Regions from separate parts of the Streptomyces sp. NPDC005202 genome, predicted to be linked through region 4. Evidence: riboswitches for the same ligand, from Rfam matches in the RefSeq annotation. Region 4 holds a riboswitch; each other region holds the start of a gene.

The links. A riboswitch is a leader RNA that binds a small molecule or an ion and turns the genes downstream of it on or off. The one in region 4 is predicted to bind cyclic di-AMP.
Positions count from the first base shown of each region.
Region 1: linked by a shared signal. The riboswitch ahead of ABZV31_RS30765 (M23 family metallopeptidase) and the one ahead of ABZV31_RS09350 (transglycosylase SLT domain-containing protein) in region 4 are both predicted to bind cyclic di-AMP.
Region 2: linked by a shared signal. The riboswitch ahead of ABZV31_RS23405 (transglycosylase family protein) and the one ahead of ABZV31_RS09350 (transglycosylase SLT domain-containing protein) in region 4 are both predicted to bind cyclic di-AMP.
Region 3: linked by a shared signal. The riboswitch ahead of ABZV31_RS30505 (M23 family metallopeptidase) and the one ahead of ABZV31_RS09350 (transglycosylase SLT domain-containing protein) in region 4 are both predicted to bind cyclic di-AMP.

Region 1 covers NZ_JBEXHW010000031.1:35,466-43,258, reverse strand. The annotation lists gene ABZV31_RS30775 (pitrilysin family protein) at 1-921, shown strand, start outside; gene ABZV31_RS30770 (pitrilysin family protein) at 918-2,306, shown strand; cyclic di-AMP (ydaO/yuaA leader) riboswitch at 2,542-2,707, shown strand; gene ABZV31_RS30765 (M23 family metallopeptidase) at 2,720-3,478, shown strand; gene ABZV31_RS30760 (GntR family transcriptional regulator) at 3,669-4,364, shown strand; gene ABZV31_RS30755 (HPr family phosphocarrier protein) at 4,596-4,877, opposite strand; gene ABZV31_RS30750 (GNAT family N-acetyltransferase) at 5,056-7,793, shown strand, end outside.
Region 2 covers NZ_JBEXHW010000017.1:68,424-76,216, forward strand. The annotation lists gene ABZV31_RS23385 (SurA N-terminal domain-containing protein) at 1-419, shown strand, start outside; gene ABZV31_RS23390 (nucleoside triphosphate pyrophosphohydrolase) at 543-1,583, shown strand; gene ABZV31_RS23395 (cytochrome P450) at 1,580-2,851, shown strand; gene ABZV31_RS23400 (transglycosylase family protein) at 3,052-4,056, shown strand; cyclic di-AMP (ydaO/yuaA leader) riboswitch at 4,239-4,404, shown strand; gene ABZV31_RS23405 (transglycosylase family protein) at 4,409-5,104, shown strand; gene eno (phosphopyruvate hydratase) at 5,491-6,777, shown strand; gene ABZV31_RS23415 (septum formation initiator family protein) at 6,937-7,413, shown strand; gene ABZV31_RS23420 (DUF501 domain-containing protein) at 7,439-7,793, shown strand, end outside.
Region 3 covers NZ_JBEXHW010000030.1:65,967-73,759, forward strand. The annotation lists gene ABZV31_RS30485 (MarR family transcriptional regulator) at 1-459, opposite strand, end outside; gene ABZV31_RS30490 (dihydrofolate reductase family protein) at 525-1,655, shown strand; tRNA gene ABZV31_RS30495 (tRNA-Met) at 1,755-1,828, shown strand; gene ABZV31_RS30500 (PP2C family protein-serine/threonine phosphatase) at 2,032-3,306, shown strand; cyclic di-AMP (ydaO/yuaA leader) riboswitch at 3,541-3,702, shown strand; gene ABZV31_RS30505 (M23 family metallopeptidase) at 3,714-4,745, shown strand; partial or broken gene ABZV31_RS30510 (aldo/keto reductase) at 4,878-5,081, shown strand; gene ABZV31_RS30515 (PrsW family intramembrane metalloprotease) at 5,186-6,514, opposite strand; gene trmB (tRNA (guanosine(46)-N7)-methyltransferase TrmB) at 6,576-7,499, opposite strand; gene lhgO (L-2-hydroxyglutarate oxidase) at 7,778-7,793, opposite strand, start outside.
Region 4 covers NZ_JBEXHW010000004.1:80,270-88,062, forward strand. The annotation lists gene ABZV31_RS09330 (ATP-grasp domain-containing protein) at 1-1,229, shown strand, start outside; gene ABZV31_RS09335 (FAD-dependent oxidoreductase) at 1,399-2,601, shown strand; gene ABZV31_RS09340 (carboxymuconolactone decarboxylase family protein) at 2,698-3,156, shown strand; gene ABZV31_RS09345 (HAD family hydrolase) at 3,266-4,078, shown strand; gene ABZV31_RS09350 (transglycosylase SLT domain-containing protein) at 4,176-4,664, opposite strand; cyclic di-AMP (ydaO/yuaA leader) riboswitch at 4,669-4,857, opposite strand; gene ABZV31_RS09355 (polyprenyl synthetase family protein) at 5,544-6,554, shown strand; gene ABZV31_RS09360 (CHRD domain-containing protein) at 6,820-7,793, shown strand, end outside.

The DNA.
Region 1 (7,793 bases), on a different contig from region 4:
AACGTGCCCTACGGCACGGCGTTCGAGAAGCTGACCGCCCTCGCCTACCCGGAGGGGCACCCGTACCACCACACGCCCATCGGGTCCATGGCCGACCTGGACGCGGCCACTCTGGAGGACGCGCGCGCCTTCTTCCGCACGTACTACGCGCCCAACAATGCCGTCCTCTCGGTCGTCGGCGACATCGACCCCGAGCAGACGCTCGCCTGGATCGAGAAGTACTTCGGCTCCATCCCCGCCCACGACGGCAAGCCGGAGCCGCGGGACGGCTCGCTGCCCGACATCATCGGCGAGCAGCTGCGCGAGGTCGTCGAGGAGGAGGTCCCGGCCCGCGCCCTGATGGCCGCCTACCGGCTTCCGCACGATGGCACGCGCGCGTGCGACGCGGCCGACCTGGCGCTGACCATCCTGGGCGGCGGCGAGTCCTCCCGCCTGTACAACCGGCTGGTACGGCGCGACCGCACGGCCGTCGCCGCCGGGTTCGGCCTGCTGCGGCTGGCCGGGGCGCCCTCCCTGGGCTGGCTGGACGTGAAGACCTCCGGCGACGTCGAGGTCCCGGTCATCGAGGCCGCCATCGACGAGGAGCTCGCCCGGTTCGCCGAGAAGGGCCCGACGGCCGAGGAGATGGAGCGCGCCCAGGCCCAGTTGGAGCGCGAGTGGCTGGACCGGCTCGGCACGGTCGCGGGCCGCGCCGACGAACTGTGCCGGTACGCCGTCCTGTTCGGCGACCCGCAGCTCGCCCTGACCGCCGTCCAGCGCGTCCTGGAGGTGACGCCGGAGGAGGTCCAGGAGGTCGCCAAGGCCCGCCTGCGCCCCGACAACCGCGCGGTGCTCGTCTACGAGCCCGTCGCCGGCGAGGCCGACGACACCGACGCCGCCGTAGCCGCGGCCACCGACGACACCGAGGAGGCGGCGAAGTGACCGAGCTCGCCACGATGGAGTTCCACCCCCGGCCCCAGGCGGGCGAGGCCAAGCCGTGGGCGTTCCCGGCGCCCGAGCGCGGGACGCTCGACAACGGCCTGACGGTGCTGCACTGCCACCGCCCCGGCCAGCAGGTCGTCGCCGTCGAGGTGCTGCTGGACGCACCCCTCGACGCCGAGCCGGCCGGCCTCGACGGCGTCGCCACGATCATGGCGCGCGCCTTCTCCGAAGGCACGGACAAGCACTCGGCCGAGGAGTTCGCCGCCGAGCTGGAGCGCGCGGGCGCCACGCTCGACTCGCACGCCGACCACCCCGGCGTCCGCCTGAGCCTGGAGGTCCCGGCCTCGCGCCTGCCCAAGGCGCTCGGTCTGGTGTCCGATGCCCTCAGGGCGCCGGCGTTCGCCGACAGCGAGGTCGAGCGGCTGGTGCGCAATCGGCTCGACGAGATCCCGCACGAGATGGCCAACCCCTCCCGTCGCGCCGCCAAGGAGCTCTCCAAGGAGCTGTTCCCGGCGACCTCGCGCATGTCGCGCCCGCGCCAGGGCACCGAGGAGACGGTCCGCAGCATCGACGCGGCGGCCGTCCGCGCCTTCTACGACCGGCACGTCCGCCCGGCCACGGCCACCGCCGTGGTCGTCGGCGACCTCACCGGCATCGACCTCGACGCCCTGCTCGGCCAGACCCTGGGCTCCTGGACCGGCCCCTCGGTGAAGCCGCGGCCCGTGCCGCCGGTGACCGCCGACGACACCGGTCGCGTGGTGATCGTGGACCGTCCCGGCGCCGTCCAGACCCAGCTGCTCATCGGCCGCATCGGCCCCGACCGGCACGACCGCGTGTGGCCCGCCCAGGTGCTCGGCACCTACTGCCTCGGTGGCACCCTCACCTCCCGCCTGGACCGCGTCCTGCGCGAGGAGAAGGGCTACACCTACGGCGTGCGGGCGTTCGGCCAGGTGCTGCGCTCCGCCCCCGACGGCTCGGGTGCCGCGATGCTCGCGATCAGCGGCTCAGTAGACACCCCGAACACCGGGCCGGCCCTGGAGGACCTCTTCACAGTGCTCCGCAAGCTCGCCGCGGAGGGCCTCACCGACGCCGAGCGCGACGTGGCCGTGCAGAACCTCGTCGGCGTGGCGCCGCTCAAGTTCGAGACGGCGGCGGCCGTGGCGAGCACGCTGGCCGACCAGGTCGAGCAGCACCTGCCCGACGACTACCAGGCGAGGCTGTACCAGCAGCTCGCCGCGACCGGCACGGTGGAGGCCACCGCGGCGGTCGTCAACGCCTTCCCGGTGGACCGTCTGGTGACGGTGCTCGTCGGGGACGCGGCGCAGATCAAGGAGCCGGTCGAGGCCCTCGGCATCGGCCAAGTCGCCGTCGTCGCGGCCGAGTAGAGACGCTCGGCGCACGGTCGTACCGGCCGGCGAACGGCACGCGCGCGGAGGAGCCCTGGTGACCGAAGTGTCACCAGGGCTCCCTGATGTCCGCGTGATGTCCGAATTGAGGAGAGGCTTCCCGTCTGCCCTGTGGCGTGCGCTACAAAACCCCTGTTCCGTTTGGGAATTGAAAGACGCCCCGTTTAGCGTCGGTCCGGCTGTCCGTCAGGCAGTGCGCCGCACCCGCGGCACCGGACAGCCATCGCCGAGTCCCCGTACGGCGCGAGCCAGGGGAGCCGGGGACCCATCATCAGTCCCTGGGGTGAATCGGACGCCCGCGCGTGCCGCGAGGGGGTCCGTAGGAGACCTTCCTGCTCCGAACCCGTCAGCTAACCCGGTAGGCGAGAGGGAAGGAAAGGACCAGCCACCACATGGCATTCACGCGCGCCGCCGGGAAGCACCGTCGTCCGAGCCGGATGCGCCACACCACCGCCCGCGCGGCGGGCGTCGCGGCCCTGACCACCACCGGCGTCATCGGCACCGTTGCCGCCGCCCCGGCGCTCGCCGCCGAGGCTCCTGCTCCCGAGGACACCGGCCTCACGCCGGTCGTCACGATCGGCGACTCCGTCGCCGCGAAGATCGACGCCCAGGCCGTCGCCCAGAAGCAGGCGGCCGAGCAGAAGAAGGCCGAGGAGGCCGCGCGCAAGAAGGCCGCCGAGCAGGCGAAGAAGGAGCGCGAGGCCAAGGCACGCGCCGCCCGCGAGGCCGAGCGCAAGCGCCTCAACGCCTTCGTCCCGCCGATCGTCAACTCCTACGTCTCCACCGGCTACAAGGCCGGCGGCTCCCTGTGGTCCTCCGGCGCCCACACCGGCATCGACTTCCATGCCGCCAGCGGCACCGCCGTCCACGCCGTCGGCGTCGGCACCGTCGTCGAGACCGGCTGGGGCGGCGCGTACGGCAACCAGATCGTGATCAAGATGGCCGACGGCATGTACACCCAGTACGGTCACCTGTCGTCCATCGGCGTCTCGGTGGGCCAGAGGGTCATTGCGGGTCAGCAGATCGGCCTCTCCGGAGCGACCGGCAACGTCACCGGACCGCACCTCCACTTCGAGGCCCGGACGACCCCGGACTACGGCTCCGACGTCGACCCCGTGGCCTACCTCCGCAAGCACGGCGTGAACGTCTGACGCATCGGCGCCGCAGACGTCCCGAAGCCCCGGCTCCCCGAGCCGGGGCTTTCGGTGTTTCGGACGCCCGACTGTCCAAAAAAACTCCATGGATTCCGGCCCGCCATCGGAAATTCCGGCTCATTGCAATAGAGTCACGGAACACGCGTCCATCGTCGACGTTTCACGGGGATTAAGGCGGAGGTCGGTCATGCGTATTCCGGCGCACTCGGTGTGCACGGCGATCCGGGACGACATCGTCGCCGGTGTCCACGAGCGCGGCAGCCGGCTCACCGAGGAAGTCCTCGCGCGCCGCTACGGCGTCTCGCGTGTCCCCGTGCGTGAGGCCCTGCGCACCCTGGAGGCCGAGGGTTTCGTGGTGACCCGGCGGCACGCGGGCGCGTGTGTCGCCGAGCCGACCGAGCAGGAGGCGGCCGACCTGCTGGAGATGCGCCTGCTCCTGGAGCCGCTCGGCGCCTCCCGCGCCGCCCAGCGGCGCACGGAGGCCCATTTGAAGGTGCTGCGCGGCCTGGTCCGGCTGGGCCAGGAGCGGGCCAGGCGGGGTAGCAGCGAGGACCTGCGCTCCCTGGGGGGCTGGTTCCACGAGACGCTCGCCCAGGCCTCCGGCAGCCATGCGCTGACCTCGATGCTGACCCAGTTGCGGCACAAGATCGCCTGGATGTACGCGGTGGAGGCGTCGGCCAACCCCGTGGAGTCCTGGGCCGAGCACGGGGCCATCGTGGACGCCGTCGCGCGCGGCGACAGCGAGCGCGCGCGGGCCATCACCGCACTGCACACCGAGCGCGCGAGTGCCGCGCACCGGCTGCGTTTCCCCGGCGGCGCGGACCGCGCAGGCCGTGTGAGAACTTCGCAACATCCCGTAAACATGTCGGGCCTGCAGCATTAACACGCGCGACGTATACAAAGAAGGGATATTCGGCGGAGGTGTATTTCCGTTGCCCTTTTTCGCGCGGGCCGGGAATTTATGGCGGCGCGCTATTCGTGTGCCCGCGGTGAGCGTCCGGAATGTGCCCGCGGTAAATCCACCGGAATCGGGTGCGAAAACGGCGAAGCCGCGCCGCCCGAAAACGGCGAAACCGCGCCGCCCGGAAAGGGCGACGCGGCTTCCCCGCATGGATCAGACCGTCTCGGGAAGCTCCTCGAGACCCTCGGAGACCAGCTTGGCCAGCCGGTCGAGGGCAGCGTCCGCGCCCTCGGCGTCGGACGCCAGGACGACCTCCTCGCCGCCCTGGGCGCCGAGGCCGAGGACGGCCAGCATGGAGGCCGCGTTGACGGGGGTGCCGCCGGCCTTGGCGATCGTCAGGGGGATGCCTGCGGCCGTGGCGGCCCGGACGAAGATGGAGGCGGGGCGGGCGTGGAGGCCCTCGGCCCAGCCGACGTTGACGCGGCGCTCAGCCATGTGATGGTGCCCTTCAGGTATCAGGGTTGTCTAGACCAGTTTCCCACATCGTGAAGCATGCCCGGAGCGGTCCTTCGTCCCGCCCCTGGGGTGTCGCCGGACCGCGGCCTCGGTCCGACTTTCGTCCTCCACAGACTGCCTCGCGCCGTTGTCGGACGCGAGCCTTACTCTGGGGCCCATGCAGACCCCGTCGGACCGGCACGAGTACCCCGCCCACTGGGAGGCCGACGTGGTGCTGCGCGACGGCGGCACCGCGCGGATCCGGCCCATCACCATTGACGATGCCGGCCGCCTGGTCAGCTTCTACGAGCAGGTCTCGGACGAGTCGAAGTACTACCGCTTCTTCGCGCCCTACCCGCGCCTGTCCGCGAAGGACGTCCACCGCTTCACGCACCACGACTTTGTGGACCGGGTGGGACTCGCCGCCACGGTCGGCGGCGAGTTCATCGCCACCGTACGCTACGACCGCATCGGTGCCGACGGCATGGCCGCCTCCGCGCCCGCCGACGAGGCCGAGGTCGCCTTCCTGGTGCAGGACGCGCATCAGGGGCGCGGGGTCGCCTCCGCTCTCCTGGAGCACATCGCGGCCGTCGCGCGCGAGCGCGGCATCCGGCGCTTCACCGCCGAGGTGCTGCCCGCCAACACCAAGATGATCAAGGTGTTCACGGACGCCGGGTACACCCAGAAGCGCAGCTTCGAGGACGGCGTCGTCCGCCTGGAGTTCGACATCGAGCCGACGGACCGTTCCCTGGCCGTGCAGCGCGCGCGGGAGCAGCGCGCCGAGGCGCGGTCGGTACGGCGGCTGCTGGTACCCGGTTCGCTCGCCGTCATCGGCGTGGGCCGGACGCCCGGGGGCGTGGGCCGGAGCATCCTCGACAACATCCGCGACGCCGGGTTCACCGGCCGTCTCCACGCCGTGAACAGGGCCTTTTCCGAGGATCAGAAGGAGATCGACGGGGTGCCCGCGCACCGCTCGGTGCGGGACATCGACTCCCCGGTCGACCTCGCGGTCGTCGCCGTGCCGGCCGAGCACGTCCCGGAGGTCGTCACCGAGTGCGGAGAGCACGGCGTGCAGGGCCTCGTGGTGATCTCCGCCGGGTACGCGGAGAGCGGGCCCGAGGGGCGCGAGCGCCAGCGCGCCCTCGTGCGGCACGCGCGCGCGTACGGCATGCGCATCATCGGGCCCAACGCCTTCGGGATCATCAATACTTCGCCGGACGTCCGGCTGAACGCCTCCCTCGCTCCCGAGATGCCCCGGCCCGGCCGCATCGGGCTGTTCGCGCAGTCGGGGGCCATCGGCATCGCCCTGCTGTCCCGGCTGCACCGGCGCGGGGGAGGGGTCACCGGGGTCACGGGCGTGTCGACCTTCGTGTCGTCCGGCAACCGGGCGGACGTCTCCGGCAACGACGTCCTGCAGTACTGGTACGACGACCCCGACACCGACGTGGTCCTCATGTACCTCGAGTCCATCGGCAACCCGCGCAAGTTCACCCGCCTCGCCCGGCGCACGGCGGCGGCGAAGCCGCTGGTCGTGGTGCAGGGAGCCGGTTCCGCTCCGCAGGGGCATACGGTACGGGCGACGCGGTTGCCGCACGCGACGGTGTCCGCGCTGCTCCGGCAGGCCGGGGTGATCCGCGTGTCCACCATCACGGAGCTGGTGGACACGGGGTTGCTGCTGGCGCGCCAGCCGTTGCCCGCCGGGCCGCGGGTGGCGATTCTGGGGAACTCCGAATCGCTGGGGATGCTGACGTACGACGCGTGTCTCTCCGAGGGGTTGCGGCCGCAGCCGCCGCTGGATCTGACGACCGCGGCGTCGGCGGAGGACTTCCGGGTGGCGTTGTCGCGGGCGTTGGCCGACGAGACGTGCGACGCGGTGGTCGTGACGGCGATACCGGCGGTGGGGGAGACGCCGGCCGGGGACGCGGCGTTGGCGGAGGCCCTGAGATCCGCTGCCGAGACGGTTCCCGGGAAACCGGTGCTGGTGGTGCACGTCGAGCTGGGTGGGCTGGCGGAGGCGTTGTCGGCTGCGGCCGGCACCGCACCATACGCAGGTTCGAACGCGCAACGCGTGCCCACCGCGGCAGCGTCCATGAACGCGGGACCCGGCGATGCACCGCCGGCCGCCGCAGTCCCCGGGGACTCCCACACCTGCTCCCGCCTCATCCCCGCCTACCCCGCCGCCGAACGCGCCGTCCGTGCCCTCGCCGAGGCCGTGAAGTACGCCCAGTGGCGGCGGGAGGCCGCCGACCCCGGGAAGGTGCCCGAGTACGACGACATCGACGAGAAGGGCGCCGCCCGGCTGATCGAGGGGCTGCTCACGCGCGGGCAGGGGCTCACGCTCGGCACGGACGAGACGTGCGAGCTGCTCGGGCGGTACGGGATCGCCGTCCGCAGGGCCGTCCCGGCACCCTCCCCCGAAGCCGCCGCCGAAGCCGCCCGCACCCTCGGCTACCCCGTCGCCCTCAAGGCCACCGCCCCGCACCTGCGGCACCGCGCCGACCTGGGTGGCGTACGGCTGGATCTCGCGGACGAGGAGCAACTGCGGCGGGCGTACGCCGAGTTGACCGAGCTGTTCGGCAGCCCGCAGGAGCTGCGGCCGGTGGTGCAGGGGATGGCCCCGCGCGGGGTGGACACGGTCGTAAGGGCCGTGATCGATCCGGCCGCCGGCGCGGTGCTCTCCTTCGGGCTCGCCGGGGCCGCCTCGCAGTTGCTCGGGGACATGGCACACCGGCTGGTCCCCGTCACCGACCGGGACGCGACCTCGATGATCCGGTCCGTCCGGACGGCGCCCCTCCTGTTCGGCTGGCGCGGCTCGGCGCCGGTCGACACACCTGCGCTGGAGGAGCTGCTGCTGCGCGTGTCGCGGCTGGTCCACGACCACCCGGAGGTCGTCGCGGTCACCCTGGAGCCGGTCGT
Region 2 (7,793 bases), on a different contig from region 4:
CCCTCGCCCGGGACACCCTGCACCAGATGGTGCTCGACCAGGTGCTCGACCGCGCCGCCCAGGACGCCGGCATCACCGTCACCCGCCGGGAGGTCCAGCAGATGCGCTCTTCGCTGGAGCAGCAGGCGGGCGGCGTCAAGGCGCTCCAGACGGCGTGGCTGCAGCAGTACGGGGTGCCGCCGCAGCGCCTCGACGACAACCTCCGCCTCCAGCTCGAGGCCCAGAAGCTCGCGGCCAAGCTCCACACCGACACCAGCCGGCCGGCCTTCTGGAAGGCCCTGTCCACCGCCTCCGGCGAACTCCACGTCGACCTCAATCCGCGCTACGGCACCTGGGACGTCCAGAAGAGCAGCCGCGTGGACGCCACCACGCCCTGGGTCAGGGAGGTCTCGACGCCGGGGACGCAGCAGATGGCGTGACTGGCGGAACGGTACGGCGGCCCACCCTGTGAACAAGTCGGGGAAGCGTCCCTGTGGACAACTCGGGACGCGTGCCTGTGGACAACTCGTGGGGCCGTCGGTCCCGTGCGTTACGTTCGGAGCGTGAACACCACCAGCTTCGAAGACGCCCCAGGCCAGGACCGGAACCCGGACGCGACCGACGCCCCCGGCCGCATCGTCCTGCTCACCACCAGCCACCGCGTCGCCCCCGGCCTCATGTCCTGGCCCGCCTGGCAGGCGCTGCGTGCGGCCGACCGGGTGCTGTGCGCGGACGGGGCACACCCGCAGCTGCCGTATCTGCGCGAGGCGGGCATAACCGTGGACGAGGCGGCGCCAAGCGCCGAGGAGCTCCTCGACGCCTGCGCCGGAGGCCGCACGGTCGTGGTCGTGGCGACCGGCGAGGGCGAGCCGGCCCTGACCGACGGCCTGGCCCGCCTCGCCGGCACCGGCCGTGTCCGCATGCCGGAGCTGGAGCTGCTCCCCGCCTCCTACGACCTGCCGGGCGCCCGCCTGCTCGACCTCGTCCAGGTCATGGACCGCATCCGCGCCGAGTGCCCCTGGTCCTCCCGGCAGACCCACAAGGGCCTGGCGAAGTACGGCATCGAGGAGGCGTACGAGCTGGTCGAGGCGATCGAGGACGGCGACCGGGAGGAGCTGCGCGAGGAGCTGGGCGACGTCCTGCTCCAGGTCGTCTTCCACGCCCGCATCGCCGAGGAGGACCCCGAGGCGCCCTTCTCCATCGACGACGTGGCCGGCGGTATCGTCGCCAAGCTGATCCACCGCCATCCGCACGTCTTCGGAGAGGAGACGGCCGCCACCCCCGAGGAGGTCAAGGAGCACTGGCTGCGCACGAAGGCACAGGAGAAGCAGCGCAGCTCCGTGACGGAGGGCATCCCCCTCGGCCAGCCCGGCCTGGCGCTCGCGGCGAAGCTGGCGTCCCGGGTGCGCACGGCGGGCCTCGAGGTGCCCCTGCCGAAGGGTGCGGGCATCGGCTACGAACTGCTCGCCCTGGCGGTGCGTGCCGAGGCGGAGGGCGTCGACCCGGAGGCGGCGCTGCGGGTGGCGGCGCGCGCGTACCGGGACGCGATCAGGGAGACGGAGGGGGAGGCGACGGGCACACGGCCGGATACCGTCGGAGAGTGACCGATCAGCCCACGCCCGACAGCCCCGCCCCCGACCTCTTCACCTGGGAGTTCGCCGCCGACCCGTACCCGGCGTACGCCTGGCTGCGCGAGCACGCCCCCGTGCACCGCACGCGGCTGCCCAGTGGGGTCGAGGCCTGGCTGGTCACGCGGTACGCCGACGCCAAGCAGGCCCTGGCCGACCAGCGGCTGAGCAAGAACCCGGCGCACCACGACGAGCCCGCGCACGCCAAGGGCAAGACCGGTATCCCCGGCGAGCGCAAGGCCGAGCTGATGACGCACCTGCTCAACATCGACCCGCCGGACCACACCCGGCTGCGCCGGCTGGTCAGCAAGGCGTTCACGCCCCGCCGCGTCGCCGAGTTCGCGCCCCGGGTGCAGGAGCTGGCCGACGACCTCATTGACCGGTTCGCGGACCGGGGCACGGCCGACCTCATCCACGAGTTCGCCTTCCCCCTGCCCATCTACGCCATCTGCGACATGCTCGGCGTCCCGCGCGAGGACCAGGACGACTTCCGGGACTGGGCGGGCATGATGATCCGGCACGGGGGAGGGCCGCGCGGCGGTGTCGCGCGGTCGGTGAAGAAGATGCGCGGCTATCTCGCCGACCTGATCCACCGCAAGCGCGCGGCGCTCCCGGCCGAGCCCGGCCCGGCCGAGGACCTCATCTCCGGCCTCATCCGCGCCTCCGACCACGGCGAGCACCTCACCGAGAACGAGGCCGCCGCCATGGCCTTCATCCTCCTCTTCGCCGGCTTCGAGACCACCGTCAACCTCATCGGCAACGGCACGTACGCCCTCCTCACCCACCCCGAGCAGCGGGACCGGCTCCAGAAGTCCCTGGAGAGCGGCGAAAGCGGCCTGCTGGAGACCGGCGTCGAGGAACTCCTGCGCTACGACGGTCCCGTGGAGCTCGCCACCTGGCGGTTCGCCACCCGGCCGCTCACCATCGGCGGGCAGGACATCGCACCCGGCGACCCGGTCCTCGTCGTCCTCGCCGCCGCCGACCGGGATCCGGCGCGGTTCGCCGACCCCGACGTTCTCGACCTCGGCCGACGTGACAACCAGCACCTCGGGTACGGCCACGGCATCCACTACTGCCTCGGCGCCCCGCTCGCCCGGCTGGAGGGCCAGACCGCGCTCGCCACCCTCCTCACCCGGCTCCCCGATCTCCAACTCGACGCCGATCCGGCCGACTTGCGCTGGCGTGGCGGGCTCATCATGCGCGGACTGCGGACACTGCCCGTCCGCTTCACGCCGGTCCGGTAAGTCGGACACGGGGCGAAAAGGGCCCTGCACCGGCCCGCTGACGAGGGCAAAGATGACACACGTTCAACTATGTGATCTTCACGTGATCTGCGCGGCATTAACTTGTGACAAGTGATCGTCACCCGATACGTTCACGCATCAGCGCGGCGCCGAGCAGCATCCGCCGCGCCGGTCACTGCTGTCGCACGAAAGGTTTCCGCATGCTCTCCGGGAACGGTCGTCACCGTCGCCCCCGTCAGGCTCCGGCTCTCCTTGTTGCGGCCGGAGTGACCGGTTCCGCCATCGCCATCCCGCTCCTCGGCGCCACCGGCGCGAGCGCGGCCGACGGCACCACGTGGGACAAGGTGGCCGAGTGCGAGAGCGGCGGCTCCTGGAGCGCCGACAACGGCAACGGCTACTACGGCGGCCTGCAGTTGACCCAGGACGACTGGGAGAAGTACGGCGGCCTCGCCTACGCCCCGAGCGCCGACCAGGCCAGCCGGTCCCAGCAGATAGCGGTCGCCGAGAAGATCCTCGCCGACCGGGGCCCCGGTGCCTGGCCCACCTGCGGGCTGCTCTCCGGTCTCACCAAGGACTCCGGTGAGGCGAACATCGACACCGGCGTGGGGAGCGGCTCGTCCTCGGCTTCCGACTCGTCCGGATCCTCCGACTCGTCCGAGTCGACCGACCATGGTCTGTCCGACTCGTCGACGGGCCCCTCCGGCTCGTCGGTCGAATCCGCTACGAAGCCTTCCTCTTCACCTTCTTCGCCTACCAAGGTGGACAACTCCCCCAAGTCCGACACATCCACTGAATCCGATGCGAGCGACTCGCGGGGCTTCGGCAGCTCACCCACGGCGGCTCCCGAGTTCGGCGACTCGGACAACTCCGGGCAGACCGGCGGCTCTTCGGCCCTGGTCGACACCGGGGCGCTCGGTACCGGCCGCCACCGTGGCGACAGTGCCGCCGAGGATCCGGCCGACAACCGTACGGCCGCCGCCTCTGGTCGTCACGCCTCACGCGGCGACAGCGGTGCACGCGCCACCGTCGACGACTCGTACACCGTCCGCTCCGGCGAATCCCTCGCGTCCATCGCCGACTCCCTTGACCTCCCGGGCGGGTGGCGCGCGCTCTATGCCGCGAACAAGGACGAGATCGGCGCCGACCCGGACCACCTCGTTGCCGGTCAGACCCTTGAAGTTCCTGCCGAAACGGCCCAAAAGTAGCGGGAGTTCACGTCATACTTCGCGCCGAATGTCCGGTGCAATGAAAGTGTGGGATGAGTCTCAGAAGCCCTGATCGTCTTTGAAATTCGGCGGATCGCGTGTCTACGGTCATGACCGCTCGCCATCGCGAGCCCCGGCTGCCGCAACGCCGAATCCTGCCAGCGGCTGCCCGGGAACAGTCGTCGCGTCAAGCGCCGTAGGCAGGAGCGGGGGACCCAAGGTAAGTGCCGCGCCGGGCAGTTGACCGGAGCGGCTGGGGGTGAAGCCGTGCCTCGCAAGGGGCGCGGCCGGGCAACTCAACCGGCCCGAACCCGACAGCTCACCTCGCAGGCGTCGGTGAGGGGATCCATCCATGCTGTTTTCCGGCAAGGGCAAGCACCGTCGTCCGTCCAAGGCAACCCGTGCCATCGCGCTCGCCGGTGTCACCGGTGCCGCCGTCGCCGCCCCGCTGATGGCGGCCGGCAACGCCTCCGCCGCCACCGCTTCCGAGTGGGACGCGGTCGCCCAGTGCGAGTCCGGCGGCAACTGGTCCATCAACACCGGCAACGGCTTCTACGGCGGTCTGCAGTTCACCAACTCCACCTGGGCCGCCTACGGCGGCACCGCCTACGCCCCGCGTGCCGACCTGGCCACCAAGGCGCAGCAGATAGCCATCGCCGAGAAGGTCCTCGCGGGCCAGGGCAAGGGCGCCTGGCCGGTCTGCGGCAAGGGCCTGTCCAGCGCCGCCTACACCGGCAGCACGGGCTCCTCGTCGAGCAACGGCTCCGGCAGCTCCACGAAGAGCAGCACCACCACCCGCTCCACCGAGCAGCAGGCCGCCAACCGCTCCGCGCAGCGTCCGGCCGCCAAGAAGACCGTCACCACCCCGACCGGCAAGAAGGTCAAGAAGGGCGACGGCGAGTACAAGGTGGTCGCGGGCGACACCCTCAGCTCGATCGCCGAGAAGCACCGCGTCCAGGGTGGCTGGCAGAAGCTGTTCGAACTGAACAAGGACATCGTCGAGGACGCCAACCTCATCTACCCGGGCCAGCAGCTGCACCTGAAGTGACAGCCGGTCGGCCAGCTGCACCTGAAGTGACAGCCGGTCGGCCAGCTGCACCTGAAGTGACAGCCGGCCGGTAGCCGAGCCACAGGTCCCTCGTGCGCGTGGCCTCCACAGTGGAGGTCGCACAGTGGAGGTCACGTGGGGCTCGCCGCCCGTCCCCGACGGGCTCCCCGCCCCGGTGCGTGTTCCCCCGTACGCACCGGGGCGGGGCTTTTCTTCTCCCGGTCTTCATCCCGGCTTCTCCAGGCCCCTTTGTTTCGTGTGGAAACAAAGTGTACGGTCACCCTGTCCACGGGACGGTCGGTCGGCTGGCCGATGGCTCCGGGCGGTTAGGCTCTAGTCGCAAGGCACACCAGCCCCGCACTTCCAGCGTCACATCCAAGAAGGAGATGCTCGTGCCGTCCATCGACGTCGTCGTAGCCCGGGAAATCCTGGACTCCCGAGGCAACCCCACGGTCGAGGTCGAGGTCGGCCTCGACGACGGCAGCACGGGTCGTGCCGCCGTCCCGTCCGGCGCTTCCACCGGCGCCTTCGAGGCCATCGAGCTCCGCGACGGCGACCCCAACCGCTACCAGGGCAAGGGCGTCGAGAAGGCCGTCCTGGCCGTCATCGAGCAGATCGGCCCGGAGCTGGTCGGCTACGACGCCACCGAGCAGCGCCTGATCGACCAGGCGATGTTCGACCTGGACGCCACCGACAACAAGGGCTCCCTCGGCGCCAACGCCATCCTCGGCGTCTCCCTCGCCGTCGCCCACGCCGCCTCCGAGGCCAGCGACCTCCCCCTCTTCCGCTACCTGGGCGGCCCGAACGCGCACCTGCTGCCGGTGCCGATGATGAACATCCTCAACGGCGGCTCGCACGCCGACTCCAACGTGGACATCCAGGAGTTCATGATCGCCCCGATCGGCGCGGAGTCCTTCTCCGAGGCGCTGCGCTGGGGTGCCGAGGTCTACCACACCCTGAAGAAGGTCCTGAAGGGCAAGGGCCTGTCCACCGGCCTCGGTGACGAGGGCGGCTTCGCCCCGAACCTCGGCTCCAACCGCGAGGCCCTCGACCTCATCCTGGAGGCCATCAAGGAGGCCGGCTACGCCCCCGGCCAGCAGATCGCCCTCGCCCTCGACGTCGCCGCCTCCGAGTTCTACAAGGACGGCAAGTACCTCTTCGAGGGCAAGGAGCGCTCCGCCGCGGAGATGACGGAGTACTACGAGGAGCTCGTCGCCGCCTACCCGCTGGTCTCCATCGAGGACCCGCTGTTCGAGGACGACTGGGCCGGCTGGAAGGTCATCACCGACAAGCTCGGCGACAAGGTCCAGCTGGTCGGCGACGACCTGTTCGTCACCAACCCGGAGCGCCTGGCCCGCGGCATCGAGGAGGGCGCCGCCAACGCCCTGCTGGTCAAGGTCAACCAGATCGGCTCCCTGACCGAGACCCTGGACGCCGTCGAGCTGGCCCAGCGCAACGGCTTCAAGTGCATGATGTCCCACCGCTCCGGCGAGACCGAGGACGTCACCATCGCCGACCTGGCCGTCGCCACCAACTGCGGCCAGATCAAGACCGGCGCCCCGGCCCGTTCCGAGCGCGTCGCCAAGTACAACCAGCTGCTGCGCATCGAGGAGATCCTCGACGACGCCGCGGTGTACGCCGGCCGCTCGGCCTTCCCGCGCTTCAAGGGCTGAGCCTTCCCGCAGTTCCGCTCAGCGGACCAGCGGGCACAGCAAGGGCTGGGCCGCAAAGGGTCAAGGCTCAGCCAGTCGTACGTACGTCCCCGTACTCGGTCCCGTACCGTGTTCGGGGACGTACGCACGTGTGAAAGTGGACGAACGGGAGGCGGGACGATGGCCGTGAAGGACCGGGACCGGTTCTCCACCACGACCAGGCTCAGGCTGCTCGGCGAGCAGACCGCGGCCCGCGTCTACCGCTCCCAGACCCGGCGGCAGGCCCGCCGCTCCCGGCTGACCGGGCGCGCGGCGCTGCTCGCGCTCGTCGTGTGCTCGCTGGTGGTCGCCCTGGCGTACCCGATGCGGCAGTACGTCTCCCAGCGCGCCGAGATCGCCGACCTGCAGCGGCAGAAGCAGCAGGCCAAGGAGCGGGTGGAGCAGCTGCGCGACCTCAAGGCACGCTGGCAGGACGACGCGTACGCGGAGCAGCAGATCCGGCAGCGGCTGCACTACGTGATGCCCGGTGAGACCGGTTACGTCGTGATCGACCCGGGCGCGGCCAAGCGGTCGCGCCTCGACCTGGTGGCGGCCCGCCGTCCCTGGTACTGGAACGTCTGGGACGGGGTCGACAAGTCCGATGCCTCCGCCCAGTGAACCGACAGAGAGACTTTCGTAAGGCATGGAAACCCCCCCGCCGCCGACCCCCCGCACCGAACCCACCGAGGCGGACGTCGAGGCCTTCAAGCAGCAGCTCGGGCGGCCGCCGCGCGGGCTGCGCGCGATCGCGCACCGGTGCCCCTGCGGCCAGCCGGACGTTGTCGAGACGGCCCCACGGCTGCCCGACGGCACGCCCTTCCCGACGCTGTACTACCTGACGTGCCCGCGCGCCGCGAGCGCGATCGGCACGCTCGAGGCCAACGGCGTGATGAAGGAGATGACGGAGCGGCTGGCGTCCGACCCGGAGCTCGCGGCCGCGTACCGCGCCGCGCACGAGGACTATATCCGGCGCCGGGACGAGATCGAGGAGCTGAAGG
Region 3 (7,793 bases), on a different contig from region 4:
CGCCTCGTCACTCTGGAGCGCCTGCGCGACCTCGGTGAAGATCTCCTCCAGCTGAGCCACCTGCTGCGGGGCGAGATGGTCGAAGAGGTGCGCGCGGACCGTCTCGACGTGGCCCGGCGCCGCGCGCTCCAGGACCGTCATGCCCTCGTCCGTCAGGACCGCGATGCTGCCCCGCTTGTCCGACGGGCAGCCCTCGCGCCGGACCAGGCCGTCCTTCTCCAGGCGCGCGACCGCGTACGTCAGCCGGCTGCGCGTGATCTTCAGCTGCTCGGCGAGGTCGGTCATGCGCAACCGGCATTCCGGTGTCTCGGAGAGGACCGACAGGATGGAGTAGTACATGTGCGGCATGCCGGCCTCCTGCTGGAGCTGCCGGTCGATCGCGTCCTCCAGGAGAAGGGTGGCGGCGATGTACGCGCGCCAGGCGCGCTGCTCCTCGGGGGTGAGCCAGCGGGTCGTCATGCCGCAAGTGTAGATTTGTTTCAAACTTGAACCAAGCCGGTCCGCCTCCGAGAGAGAGTGCGTCGATGCCCCGTCCGTACGTCCTGCTGTCCGCCGCCGTCTCCCTCGACGGCTACCTGGACGACACCGGCCCCGAGCGGCTGCTGCTCTCCAGCCCCGCCGACTTCGACCGGGTCGACGAGGTGCGGGCGTCCGTCGACGGGATCCTGGTCGGCGCCGGCACCATCCGCGCCGACAATCCGCGGCTGCTGGTGAACTCGCCCGAGCGCCGGGCCGCCCGGGTCGCCGCCGGGAAGCCGGAGTACCCGCTGAAGGTCACGGTCAGCGGATCGGGTGACCTGGACCCGGGCGCGCAGTTCTGGCACACGGGCGGCGAGAAGGTCGTCTACACCACCGACAAGGGCGCCGAACGGCTGCGCCGGGCCGGCGTCGCCGCCGACGTCGTGTCGCTGGGCGCCGCACTCGACTGGCGGCCGCTGCTGGAGCACCTGCACGACGTGCGCGGGGTGCGCCGGCTCATGGTCGAGGGCGGGGGGGCCGTCCACACCCAGTTGCTCCAGCAGGAGCTCGCGGACGAGCTTCAGCTCGTACTCGCCCCGCTGTTCGTGGGCGACCCGGAGGCCCCGCGGCTGTTCGGAGCGGGCGCCTACCAGGGTGGTCGGCTGCGGCTGGTGGAGACACGGGCCATCGGGGACGTCGTTTTCATGCGCTACGAGCCGACCGCTCCCGGGACCGGCTCCCTTGCCTCTCCCGCGGACCGGCACTGGCTCCGGCTCGCGTGCGAGCTCGCGGCGCACTGCCCGCCGTCGCGGACCGCGTTCAGCGTGGGGGCGGTGGTGGTGGCCGCCGACGGCACCGAGCTCGCGCGGGGGTACTCCCGGGAGGGCGGGGACCCGGTCGTGCACGCGGAGGAGGCTGCGCTGGCGAAGGTCGACCCGGCGGATCCGCGGCTGGCCGGCGCAACGGTGTACAGCAGCCTGGAACCGTGCGCCCGGCGCTCCTCCCGGCCTCGCCCCTGCGCCCGGTTGATTCTGGACGCGGGGGTGGGACGGGTGGTCACGGCCTGGCAGGAACCGGACACGTTCGTCGAGGGCGCCGACGGGGCGGGGGTGCTGGCGGCCGGGGGCGCGGAGGTCGTCGTGCTGCCGGAGTTCGAGGAGCGCGCCAAGGAGCCGAACCGGCATCTGCTGGGCTGAACGGACGGCTCCGCCGACCGAAAACGGCCGGGGAAGCGGCGCGGACATACATGCGTGCACAACCTGTCCTGCGCATGGCGTACACTGGAGACACAACGACGCGGGGTGGAGCAGCTCGGTAGCTCGCTGGGCTCATAACCCAGAGGTCGCAGGTTCAAATCCTGTCCCCGCTACTGAAGGCTCAGGGCCGGAATCCGATCACGGGATTCCGGCCCTGAGTGTTTCTCCCGTGCTCGCGCACGGGGCCCCGGGGTCTGCGTACGTGTTCCTCCTCACACACGGTCATCCGGTCGGCCCACACGGCTCGCTCCCCGCACCGGGTCCGGGAAACCTGGACGGGCGGAGACCGGCGTTCGGCGTGTGCGGCAGGAGTCGAGTGGTGTGGCCAGGTGACGTGGAGGGTGAGGGGCCGTACGACCTCGCATCCCGCGGCAACGGCCTCGCACCGTACGACCACGGGTCCCGTGACGCAGGCCTCGGCCCGTACGCCAGAGCCGGCGGGCGGCTGCCCGGCGACCCCGTCCCCGACCCCGGGCTCGGCGACAGCCCGGCTCCCGTCCCGCCCGAAGAGGGCGAGCGGAGGCGGATCTCGTGTGCGCGCGCCTTCGTGCTGATGCTCCCGGCGCTGCTGCTCGTCGCCGGCGCCTGCTACGACTGCCTCACCCCGTCGGAGTTCACCGCGGCTCCCTTCTTCACGGCCGCACCCCTGGTCGCTGCCCCCCTGCTGTCCCGGCGGGCCACCGCGCTCACGGGGGTCGCGGCGGTCGCTGTCGTCCTCGCCCTGCACGTCAGGCTCGGCGTCGTCCTCCACGTCCACGCGGTCACCGAACTGGTCACCGTGGCGACGGTCGCCGTCCTGGCCGTGCTGATCAACCTCCTCGTGCGCCGCAGCGACGAGCGGCTCGCCTCCGCCCGTGAGATCGCCGAGGCCGCGCAGCGCGCGGTGCTGCCCGAGCCCGCGGGGCGGATCGGCGGACTGGACATCGCGGCCCGCTACGAGGCGGCGCAGGCGGACGCGTTCATCGGCGGCGACCTGTACGCGGTGCAGGACAGCCCGCACGGCGTCCGGCTCGTCGTCGGCGACGTGCGCGGCAAGGGCATGGGAGCGGTGGCGGCCGTGGCCGTGGTCATCGGGGCCTTCCGGGAAGCCGCCGAGCAGGAGCGCACGCTGGAGGCGGTGGCGCAGCGGCTGGAGCGGGCGCTGGCGCGCGAGGCTTCGCGGCGCGAAGGGATCGACGCCTTCGAGGGGTTCACCACCGCCGTCCTCGCCGAGATCCTCCACGACGGCACAGTGGTGCGGATCGTCAACCGCGGCCATCCGCCGCCGCTGCTGCTGTATGCGGACGGCACCCTGCGCACGCTGCCGGCCCGCGACCCCGGGCTACCGCTCGGCATGGGAGACCTGGGCATCTGGCCCGACCGTGCCGAGGAGACCGGGTTTCCCGCCGGAGCCATGATGCTCTTCCACACCGACGGCCTGTCCGAGGCCCGCGACGCCCGCGGCCGCTTCTACGACCTCGAACGGCGCCTCGACGGCCGGACGTTCGGCGACCCGGGCACGCTGCTCGGCACCCTCGCGGCGGAGGTGCGTCGGCACTCCGGGGGCGGCATGACGGACGACATGGCACTGCTCGCCGTACGGCGCCCCTGATCATTGTCACGCGACGTGATCGAACGGTCCCGGTGAGCATAACAACTGACACACCGTCATAAGTGGTCACGCTCCTGGGTCCTGGCCAACTCGCCCGCTTTTCACCACTCATGGCCCGTACGTCCAGGCCAAAAAGGTTTAATGATCAAGCCGAACGGCTTGGAATCCGCGCCTCGGGTCTATTAACGTTCGATAACGCAGCGCGGTCGTCCCAGCCGTCACAAGAGGCGGCTCCGTGCGCACCTGCCGAATCCCGTCAGGGAACCGGGGAACCAACCATCACCTTGGGGTGAATCGGGCGTCATCCGCCGTGACCGCACGGCTGGGTTACGCGCGTAGGAGACCTTCCTGCTCCGAACCCGTCAGCTAACCCGGTAGGCGAGAAGGAAGGAAAGGAGTACGCCCACGTGGCGTCCAACCGGCCCGCTCCCCAAGCCCCGTTCGTGCCGAGCCAGCGCACCGAGACCTTCGGCTACGGCAGCCACCGCACCGACGAGGGCCCCTGGGAGGAATGGAACCCCACCGAGGAGTCCATCCGCCCCGTACGCGGCCGGCATCGCGTCACCAAGCAGCGCGGCGGCGGGCTCGCCCGCAGCTCCACCGTCCTCGGCGTAGGTGTCATAGCCGCCGTCGGCGCGGGCGGCATGGCCAGTGCGCAGACCGGCAAGCCGCCGGTGTCCATCTCCCTGCCCGACCTGCCCTCCGTGGACTCCCTGCTCAGCGACTCCTCCGACGCCCCGAAGGGCTCCGCGACCGCGCTCAGCACCGTCGGCGTGACCTCCGCCGACACCGCCCAGGGCACCGCCGACGCCGGCGAGGCGCTGCGCAACCGCATCATGGCCCAGGCCGATCTGCAGCAGGTCCAGGTCGACACCAAGGCCGAGGCGGCCGCGGAGGCCGCCGCCGCCAAGCAGGCCGACGAGGCGGCCGCCAAGGCGGCGAAGGCGGCCGAGGCCAAGGCCGCCGCCGCCAAGCAGAAGGCGGAGGAGGAGGCCAAGAAGAAGGCCGAGGCCGAGCGCCTGGCCGAGCTGGCCAAGCAGTACACGCTGCCGACCTCCTCGTACACCATCACCGGTATCTTCGGCCAGGCCGGCTCCATGTGGTCCTCCGGCTACCACACCGGCCTCGACTTCGCCGCGCCCACAGGCACCCTGATCAAGGCGATCCACAGCGGCACCATCACCGAGGCAGGTTGGGCCGGCGCCTACGGCTACCGCACGATCCTCACCCTCGACGACGGCACCGAGCTGTGGTTCTGCCACCAGTCGTCGATCAGCGTCAAGGTCGGCCAGAAGGTCGGCACGGGCGACGTCATCGGCCGCGTGGGCGCCACCGGCAACGTCACCGGGCCGCACCTGCACCTGGAGGTCCACCCCGACGGCCAGGCCACCGGGATCGACCCGATGACGTGGCTTCGGGGCAAGGGCCTCAACCCCTGACACCTGCCCTTCCCTGATCCCCGGCGGTCCTGACGGCGCCCCCCCGACGTCAGGGCTGCCGGTCAGGTGTTCGCGCAACCTTTGCGGGAGTCGGCGGAATGGGCCCCTCCGGCATGGGTGTTGATGCTGGTCATGACTTCTCCACGCAAGCTGGGCACGTCCGACCTCGAGGTCTTCCCCGCCCTCGGCGGCAACGTCTTCGGCTGGACCGCCGACGAGGCGCAGTCCTTCGCCGTCCTCGACGCGTACACGGCTGCCGGCGGCAACTTCGTCGACACCGCCGACTCCTACTCGGCGTGGGTCGAGGGCAACCGGGGCGGCGAGTCCGAGACGATCACCGGCTGGGGGTCCCCCTGCTCGAAGAGCTTGGGGGAGGGTGAAGCAGCGCGGCAACCGCTCCGACATCGTCGTCGCCCGGAGGCGTCGGCGTAGCCTCTCCGCTACGACCGGTACGGGTTGTACGGGGTGTACGGGTTGTACGGGGGATACGGCGCCGCCGGATACCCGTACACCCCGTACACCGGCCATGGCCCCGCAGCCACCGGAACCGGAGGAGCCGTGGCCCGCGCCGCGTGGTCCAACGCCGGCCGGGCCACCTCCCGCCGCCGCCACAGCTCGTGCAGCAACTCCCGTTCCCGTACGACGAAGTCGGCCCCGGCCCGCCCCCGGCGCCCCCGGTGCCGCAGGAACGCCAGCGAGGTCGCGTACGCCTCGTACTGGGCGACCGCCCGCGCCGCCGGCTTCCCGAAGTGGTGCCCGGCGTACTCCCGGGCCAGCCTGCGCGCCCGCATGGAGCCGAGGGCGAACGGCTCGGCCGGTGCCAGCCATCCGGCGGCGGCGTAGGCGGGCAGCTCCTCGCGCACGGTCCGCAGCTCCCGCTGCCGCGTCCAGATCACCAGCCAGGTCAGCAGCCCGAACGCGGGCACCATGAACGCCCCGTAGACGGCGAAGAAGCCGTAGTCGCCGAAGGTCGAGGAGCCGTTCCAGAAGGCGTGCATGCTCATCGCGAGCAGCAGTCCGGACAGCGGCAGCAGTACGCGCCGCACATGCTGGCGGTCTCCGCAGCGCGCGGCGACGCCGAAGCCGATGCCGGTGAGCACGGTGAACAACGGGTGCGCGAACGGCGACATGACGACACGCACGAAGAAGGTCGCCGCGGTGACGGAGGCGATGCCCCGGCCGCCGGTGAGCTGGTCGGTACCGAAGGCGGTGCCGAGGTAGAGGATGTTCTCGGTGAACGCGAAGCCGGTGGCGGTCACCCCGGCGATGACGACCCCGTCGACGATGCCGGTGAAGTCGCGTCCGCGGAACAGGAAGAGCAGTAAGACGGCGGCGGCCTTCGCGGACTCCTCCACGACGGGCGCTATCACGGTCGCGCCCAGGGTGTCCGCGCCGGCCGGGTCGGCGGTCGCCGTCGCTATCCATTTCGTCGCGAAGCTGTTGGCGACGATCGCTATCAGCGCCGCCGCGCAGGCGCCCCAGGCGAACGCGAACAGCATGTTCGGCCAGGGGCCGGGCTCGACCCGGTCCAGCCAGCGGAAGGCGGCTATGAGCAGCGGTACGGGCAGGACGGCGAGCCCGAGCCCGACCAGGAAGCCCTCGGTGCCGGTCTGTTCGCGCACCAGGGCGAGGATGACGAGCCCGGAGAGCGCGAGCAGGGTGGTGAGGGCGCCGTAACGCACCCATCGCTGCTGCCACCAGTGCGCGTGCCGCGGTGCGCCGTCGGCGGGACCGCTGGGGTGCATCGGGTACGGGGGGCAGGTGGCCACGGCATTGACCCTAACGAGGGAGGGCGCCGCCCGCGACGGTACCTCGGGCGGGGAGGACCGGTCAGTCGCGGTCGAGGCGCTCGGTGGGGGGCTGGTCCGACGGTTGCTCCTGGTGCTGCTCTTCGTGCTGTACGCGACGGAAGAGCAGATCGTTCACCACATGACCCTTGTCCAGTCCCTGGCGCTCGAAACGGGTCAGCGGCCGGAACTCGGGGCGGGGCGCGAAACCGCCGCCGGGCTGCGTGTTCTCGAAGTCGGGGTGCGCGGTCAGCACTTCGAGCATCTGTTCGGCGTACGGCTCCCAGTCGGTCGCGAGGTGGACAAGCGCACCCGGCCTGAGCCGGGAGGCGGCCAGCGTGAGGAACTCCGGCTGGATCAGCCGCCGCTTGTGGTGCCGCTTCTTGGGCCAGGGGTCGGGGAAGTAGACGCGCAGCCCGTCCAGCGAGTCCGGGGTGAGCATCTTGCGCAGCAGGATGACGGCGTCGCCGTTGCCGACGCGGATGTTGGTGAGCCCGTTCCGGTCGGCGAGCTTGAGCAGGTTGCCCTGGCCGGGGGTGTGCACGTCGACGGTGAGGATGTTGGTGCCGGGGTCCGCGGCCGCCATCTGGGCCGTGGCCTCCCCCATCCCGAACCCGATCTCCAGCACGACGGGGTTGGTGTTCCCGAACAGCTCGGCGAGATCGATCACCCGCTGCCCGTCGATGTCCAGCCCCCACTCGGGCCACAGCCGCTGCAACGCGTCCGCCTGCCCCGCCGTCACCCGACTCCGCCGTGGCTGAAAACTCCGAATCCGCCGCTCGAAGTGCGATCCGGCCGGATCGGCCCTGGGCCCGTCGGGAAAGCGCGGCTGTCCCTTGGCCCGGGTGCGCCGAGCGGACTCGCCGGGGGTGTGACCGGCCGGCTCGCCGGTGCCGGTGACGGGCTCGTCACCGGAGGAGGGCCGGGGGGATCCGGGAGCTTCGGGGGTGTTCAGGGAGTCAGACACAGTGGGGTCGATTTTACGGGGATGGCGGCGGCGGGAAGTGTTTCTGCAGCTCGGGCCTGCTGTCCAGCCGGTCCGGCGGTTGAGGACGAGGCCGTGCGGGCCGAAGCGGGGGGCTGGGAGCGCGGGCCCCAGGGACGGGAAGGGCAGGGGGAGGAGGAGGCGGAGGGGGAGGAGGGGGAGGAGGAGGCGGAGGGGGAGGAGGGGGAGGAGGAGGCGGAGGGGGAGGAGGAGGCGGAGGAGGCGGAACAGCGCGATGGCGGCAGCAGCGCCGCGCACCCTTACGCCGACGCGAGC
Region 4 (7,793 bases):
GTGACGTGCCGGGCCTGATCGTGAAGTTCGGCGACTACCCGCTGCACCACGGCGGCGTGGGCGCGATCCGCAGCCTGGGCCGTCTGGGCGTCCCCATGTATGCGATCACCGAGGACCGTTACACACCCGCGGCCTCCTCCCGCTACCTCAGGCGAGCGTTCGTCTGGCCGACGAGGGGCACGGAGGAGCCGGACCACCTGGTGGAGGGCATGCTGCGCATCGGCCGCCGCATCGGCCGGCCCACCGTCCTCATCCCCACCGACGAGGAGGCCGCCGTTCTGATCGCGGAGCACCAGGACGAACTCAAGGGCCACTTCCTCTTCCCGCGCGTCGCCCCCGACCTCCCGCGCCGCCTGGCCAGCAAGCAGGGTCTGCACGAACTGTGCGTGGAGCACGGCATCCCGAGCCCCGCGGCCGCGTTCCCGCAGTCGTACGACGACGTCGCCGCGTTCGCCGACCAGGCCCGCTTTCCGGTGGTGGCCAAGAACCGCGAGGCCTTCGTACGGCGCAGCCGGCCCGCCGTGAACGGCACGACGAAGATCACCACCCGCGAGGGTCTGCTCATGCTCGCCCGCGACTGGGGCGAGCAGCCAGGAGTGATCCTCCAGGAGTACCTGCCGCGGGAGGTGGCCGAGGACTGGATCGTGCACGCCTACTTCGACGCGGACTCCATCCCTCTCGCGATGTTCACCGGCGTCAAGGTCCGCTCCTGGCCACCGCACGCGGGCATGACGGCGAACGCGTACGTCGTCGACAACCCGGAACTCGCCGACCTCGCCGCGCGTTTCATCAAACAGATCGGCTTCAGCGGTGTCATCGACCTCGACCTGCGCTTCGACCGGCGCGACGGACAGTACAAGCTCCTCGACTTCAACCCGCGCATGGGCGCCCAGTTCCGGCTCTTCGAGAACGAGTCGGGGGTGGACGTCGTCCGCGCCATGCATCTCGATCTGACCGGGCGCCCCGTTCCGGAGGGGGAACAGCGGTCCGGTCACCGCTACATCGTGGAGAACATCGACCTGCCCGCCCTCCTCGCCTACCGCCGCAGCGGCTATACGACGCCGCACGCGCCGGCCCGGGCGAGCGGGACGGAGCTGGCCTGGCTCGCGGGTGACGACCCACTGCCGTTCTTCACGATGCTCGCGCGCTTCGTGCGGCCGGGCGCGAAGCACCTCTATCAGCTGTGGCGGACCAACCGCCGCGGCAGCACGACCGGTTCGGGCAGCTGACTCGACTGCCGACTCGACTGTCCACTCGACTGTCGACTCGACTGCCGATAACTGCCGATGACTGCCGACTCCACTGCCACGAGCCGGCGGCACGACCAGTTCGGCAGCCGGTCCCGCTGCCCGAGCCGGCCTACGAAGTGACGAACAGTACGTCCTGGGGAGGGACTTCGTGAACCAACCGGTAGCAGTCATCGGTGCAGGGCCGTTCGGCCTGTCCACCGCCGCGCATCTGCGAGCGCGCGGCATCCCGGTCCGCGTCTTCGGCGAGCCCATGGTCAGCTGGCGCGACCACATGCCCGCCGGAATGCTCCTGAAGTCGACCCCGGTCGCCTCCGCCATCGACGCCCCGCAGCGCGGCCACACGCTCGCCGACTACTGCGACGCGGCGGGCATCAAGCGGCTGGTGACGGACGAGGACATCATCCCGGTCGAGACCTTCCTCGCCTACGGCGAGTGGTTCCAGCAGAAGCTGGTGCCCGAGCTGGAGCGGGTGCGGGTGGTGTCGGTCGACCGGCGGCCGGGCGGCGGATTCGAGCTGAAGCTGGACTCCGGCGAGCAGTTCACGGCCCGGGCGGTCGTGGTGGCGACGGGTCTGTCGGGCCTGGCGCACCTGCCTTTGGAGCTGGCCGGGGCGGTGCCCGACGGCCCGACCCCCACGGGCCCGGTCTCCCACAGCTCCCAGCACCACGACCTGGCCAGGTTCGCCGGCAAGGAACTCATCGTCGTCGGCGCGGGACAGTCCGCGCTGGAGACGGCGGTGCTCGCGGCGGAGGCCGGCGCCCGGGTGCGGGTGGTGTCGCGGGGCCGCGGCAAGGTCGCCTTCGGCGCCCCGCCGTGGGACCAGCCGAAGCTGCGTCCCGAGTCGCCCTTCGGCCGCGCCTGGTCGCTGTGGGCGCTGAGCTACTACCCGCACCCCTACCGCTACCTGCCGGCCCGGACCCGCCACTACCTGGTCCGCCGCGTCCTCGGCCCGCTCGGCGCGTGGTGGCTGCGCGAGCGCTTCGAGGGCAGGGTGCCGGTCCACGAGGTGACCCGCATCGCCCGCGCCGAGGCCACGGACGGCCGCCCGGCGCTCACCGTGCAGACCCTCGGCGGCAGCACCCAGGAACTGGCCGCCGACCATGTCATCGCGGCGACCGGCTACCGCGTCGACATCGCGGCGATGGACTTCCTCGGCCACGAGCTGCGCACCGAACTCGCGGTGAGCCGCGGCGCCCCGAAGCTCGGCGCGGGCTACGTCTCCTCGGTTCCCGGTCTGTACTTCACGGGCCTGCCCGCGGCCGCCTCGTACGGCCCGGTGATGCGCTTCGTGTGCGGCACGGAGTTCGCCTCCCCGAGGCTGGCCAAACACCTGGCGGCGGCGCACGGCTGAGAAGTTTTTCCCGGCCGGCCGTCACATCTCGCGCCCCGGCTCCGTCAGTGCAGTGAGAGCAACACCCCGCTGATCACTGACACAGGAGGCACCACCATGCAGGCTCGGATGAAGAACCCGGCGTACGTCCTGCCCACCGCCATGAAGGGCATCGGCAGCATCATCCAGGCGATCGGTGAGGGCGGCCTCCCCCAGGAGCTGGCGGAGATCGTCGGGCTGCGCGCCAGCCAGATCAACGGCTGCAGCGCGTGCGTGCACGGGCACACGGTGAACCTGCGCAAGGCCGGGGCGAACGAGGAGCGCATCGCGGCCGTGGCCGCCTGGCGCGAGGCGCCCTGCTTCACGGACGCCGAGCGTGCCGCGCTGCAGCTGGCCGAGCGGATGACCCGCCTCGCCGACCGGTCGGAGGAGGCGGTGCCCGACGCCCTGTGGGACGAGGTGGCCGACCACTTCGACGAGAAGGAGCTGTCTGCGCTGCTCCTCGTGATCTCGCTCACCAACATGTTCAACCGGCTCAACACCACCATCAAGGAGCCCGCGGGCACCACCTGGTGAAGAGCCGGAGTACGAAAGGCAGTTGCGGGGGACGCGGCCGGGACAGCGGTGTACGCCGCTGTCGTCCGGTTCCCGTCGGGCCGGTGGGGCGGGTCCGTATTCTCTGATCATGGCCGCTCCCCTCGCATATGCCCTCATCGCCACTGACCTGGACGGAACGCTGCTGCGCGGCGACGACACCCTGTCCGAACGGTCCCTCGCCGCGCTCGCGCGGGTGGCGGCGGCCGGTGCCCGGCACCTCGTGGTGACCGGACGGCCGGCGCCGAGGGTGCGGCCGCTGCTCGACGACCTGGGCAGCACGGGGCTCGCGGTGTGCGGTCAGGGCGCGCAGCTGTACGACGCCGGGGCGGACCGTCTGCTGTGGTCGGTCACCCTGGACCGGGAGCTGGCCGAGACCGCGCTCGGCAAGATCGAGGCCGAGGTGGGGCAGGTCTACGCCGCGGTCGACCAGGACGGGGTGGACGGGCTCACGCTCATCGAGCCGGGGTACCTCATGCCGCACCCCACCCTGCCCGCCGTACGGGTCGAACGGCGCGACGACCTGTGGTGCGCGCCCATCAGCAAGGTGCTGCTGCGCCATCCCACCCTGTCCGACGACGAGTTGGCGACGGCGGCCCGGAACGTGGTCGGTTCCCTCGCGACGGTCACCATGTCGGGCCCGGGGACCGTCGAACTTCAGCCATGCGGCATCACCAAGGCGACGGGGCTGGCGCTGGCCGCAGAACACCTGGGGCTGAGCCGCGAACACGCCCTCGCCTTCGGCGACATGCCGAACGACATCCCCATGTTCCAGTGGGCCGCCCGCGGCGTCGCCATGGCCAACGCCCACCCCGAACTCAAGGCGGTGGCCGACGAGGTCACCTTGTCGAACGAGGACGACGGCATCGCCGTCGTCCTCGAGCGGTTGTTCCCGGGCCGGTAGGCGCCAGGAGGAGGCATCAGGGGGCGCGCCGTACGTCAGTACGCCGCGTCCGGGGGCGCACCGTAGGTCAGTACGCCGTGTCCGGGGCGCGCCCAGGTCAGTACGCGCCGAAGACGTTGTCGATCGAGCCGTACCGCGCGGCCGCGTAGTTGCAGGCGGCCGTGATGTTGGCGACCGGGTCGTAGATGTCGTACGACGTGCCGGGCACGTGGTAGGCCCTGAACGTCGGGTCGATGACCTGGAGCAGGCCCTTGGACGGGATGCCCGCGCGGGCGTTGGAGTCCCAGAGGTTGATGGCCCGCGGGTTGCCCGACGACTCGCGCATGATGTTGCGGTAGATGCCGTTGTACGTCCCCGGGATGCCCCTCTGCGCCATGATCGCCAGCGACGCCCGGATCCACCCGTCGAGGTTGTTCGGGTACGAGACCGCGGTCGCGGCGGTCGTGGTGGACGTCGTGGTGGCCGCGGAGGCGCTGGTCGCACCGATCAGCGGGAGGGCGAGGACGGCGGCACCCGTGCCGGCGACGGCGAGGGTGCGGGCGAGACGAGCGGTGCGGGCACGGCGGGGCTGAGCCTTGACGGGCATGGCAGATTCCTCTCCGTCGCCTGCGAGGTGAGCTGTCGGGTTCGGGCTGGGAGGTGCCCGGCCGCGCCCGGAAGAGCGCGACTTCACCCCAAGCCGTTCCGGCGCGACGTACGACGTGGGACGTACGACGTGCGGATCGGCGACTTACCTGGGTCCCCCGCTCCTGCCGTGAGTGGTTCGGTCGACGGGTTCCGGGCGGCGGCAGGATTCGGCGTCCGCCCGACGGCCGGGAACGTATGCGAGAGCACATGTCCGAAACAAGTGCCGGAGTCACACATCGCCCTAGTTGACCTTGATGTGAGGCGTATAAGACGCTTGATCCTTTGCGGTTGCCAAGCCTCAACTCGCTTGCAGGGGAAGGGGAAACGAGGGTGAGGGGGTGCAGGACATCGGCGGCTGACCGTGACTCAATTCACTGTTTGAGCGGCCGAAGGGCATTCAAGACCAAGGGGAATTCAATCCCCAATAGGGGTGAATCGGGCACCCGCAGTCCGGTGAAGCGGGCACCCCCGGGGTGCGCGTGATGGTCGCCACGTCGACGGAGGGCCGGGTCGGCTCGCCGGCCCGGTGGTGGGCGGGCGGCGTGTCGCGACGCTGATCGTCCCGTAGCCCGTTCGGATGCCCTGTGGGTCGTTTCACAGAAGAATGGCGTACGGATGTATGGGGGAGCGCAGAGCGAACAGGAGGGGTAAGTCAATAGATATGCGTTCTTATCAGATGATCAAAAACATACCGGGCGTGATCCGATACCGCCTGGCCTGTATCGGTGGGCGTTATCGGTGATCGAAACGTGACCGGATACGCTGACTCGAGTGATGGCAGCGACCTATCGACAAACCGTGTAACCGCCAGCAGACACCAGCAGACAGGAGACCCCTCGTGACCGTCGTCGGGCCGTTCGGGCTGAGCGTGCGGGACCAGGCTCTCGAAGCCGATGTCCAGGCCGGGTTGGCGGCTGTCGAGGAAGGGTTGCTCGAAGCCACCAAGAGCGAGGTTCCCTTCATCACGGAGGCCGCGCAGCACCTCGTACGGGCGGGCGGGAAGCGGTTTCGGCCGCTGCTCGTGATGCTCGCTGCGCAGTTCGGGGACCCGTACGCGCCGGGGGTCGTGCCGTCGGCCGTGGTCGTGGAGCTGACGCACCTGGCCACGCTGTACCACGACGACGTGATGGACGAGGCTGCGGTGCGGCGCGGGGTGCCCAGCGCGAACACCCGCTGGGGGAACTCGGTCGCGGTCCTCACCGGGGACTTCCTCTTCGCCCGGGCCTCGCAGATCCTCGCCGACCTCGGCCCCGAGGCCGTGCGGGTGCAGGCCGTGGCGTTCGAGCGGCTGGTCACCGGGCAGATCCTGGAGACGGCGGGGCCGACGGACGGGCGCGATCCGGTCGAGCACTACCTGGACGTGCTGGGCGGCAAGACGGGGTCGCTGGTGGCGGTGTCGTGCCGGTTCGGGGCGATGATGTCCGGGGCTGACGAGACGGTCGTGGACGTACTGACGCAGTACGGCGAGCGGCTGGGGGTCGCCTTCCAGCTCGCGGACGACGTGCTGGACATCGCTTCCGACTCGCACGAGTCCGGGAAGACGCCGGGGACGGATCTCCGGGAGGGGATCGCGACGCTTCCGGTGCTGCGGCTGCGGGAGCGGGCGGCACGGCTGGGGCTGGCCGAGGACATCGCGCTGTGCGAGCTGCTGGACTCCGACCTGAGTGACGACGTGCGGCACGCGGAGGCGCTGGCGGCGCTGCGGGTGCACCCGGCGTTGGAGCAGGCGCGGAGGGACACCGTGCGGTATGCGGAGGAGGCGCGGGCTGCGCTGGCGCCGCTGCGGGAGTGCGACGCGAAGAGGGCGCTGATGGAGCTGTGCGATGCGGTGGTGCACCGGGCGGGCTGACCCGCCTTCGTTGACCCGCCTTCTTCCACCTCGCCTTCTTCCACCTCGCCTTCTTCCACCTCGCCTTCGTTCACCCCGCCTTCGTCCACCCCGCCTTCGTTCACCCGCCCGGGCCGACTCGCTCGGGTGAGGAGCGAGCCACCGCTGCATGTGATATGGCTCACATGATTGGACTGAGTCCAATCTAAGATCGCCTCCGTACTCATGCCCAGAAGCTGACGCAGGGGGCGTCGGCCAAGATACGGGGAGAAAAAAGAACATGGGCATGAACACGACGTTCTCGAAGCGCCGTAAGAGCCTGATCGTCACCGGTGTCGCCGTGGCCGCCGCGGTGGGGGTCGCCGGAGCGGCGATTCCGGCGTTCGCTGCCGGGAACCAGGGGATGGGCCACGCCGACCACGTGGGCCACGCCGACCACGTGGGCCACGCCGACCACGTGGGCCAGGCTGGAACCGTCCTTGCAGCCGGTCTGAGGGGCGCCAACGAGGTGCCCGCGCAGGGCGGGCCCGCCGTGGGAGACAAGGACGGCACCGCTCTCGAGTTCATCAAGGTCAAGGGTGCCAAGGTGTCCGTCGCCGTGACCTGGCGCGGCACCGGCAGGCCGATCATGCTCCACATCCACCAGGGCGCCAAGGGCACCAACGGCGGCGTCAAGATCGACTTCAGCAAGCTGCTGGACCACGTCAAGGGGCACAGTGTCGTCGGGAGTGTCAAGGTCGCCGACCCCGCCCTGCTCAAGCAGGTCACCACCGACCCCGGTTCCTTCTACGCCAACCTGCACACCGCCGAGTTCCCCGGCGGAGCCGCCCGCGGGCAGCTGCACAAGGTCACCACCGCCTTCGACTTCCGGCACGTCCTGGACAACTTCCAGGCCTCCGTCGTCAAGGGCAGGCAGATCTACGAGTGCAAGCCGGCCGACGGCGGCGGCCACGCCTTCGCCCAGCGGGACGTCAGCGCCCTGCTCGGCGGCGGCATCCGGCACTCGTTCGTGAAACCCAACTCCGGTACCCCGCAGTGGGTGGCGCCGGACGGCAGCGCCGTCACCGGGGCGTTCCTCACCAAGACACCGAACGGCGACGGCAACATCCCGGAGCTCGACCTCAAGGCCACCGGGGCCGGCCGCCACCACGGCCTGCTCGTGAACACCGCGGAGATCCTGCGGCTGAACACCGTCGGCGGCACCGCGCCGACCGGCTCCTGCATCCCGGGCACCATCGTCGGCGTGCCGTACCAGGCCGA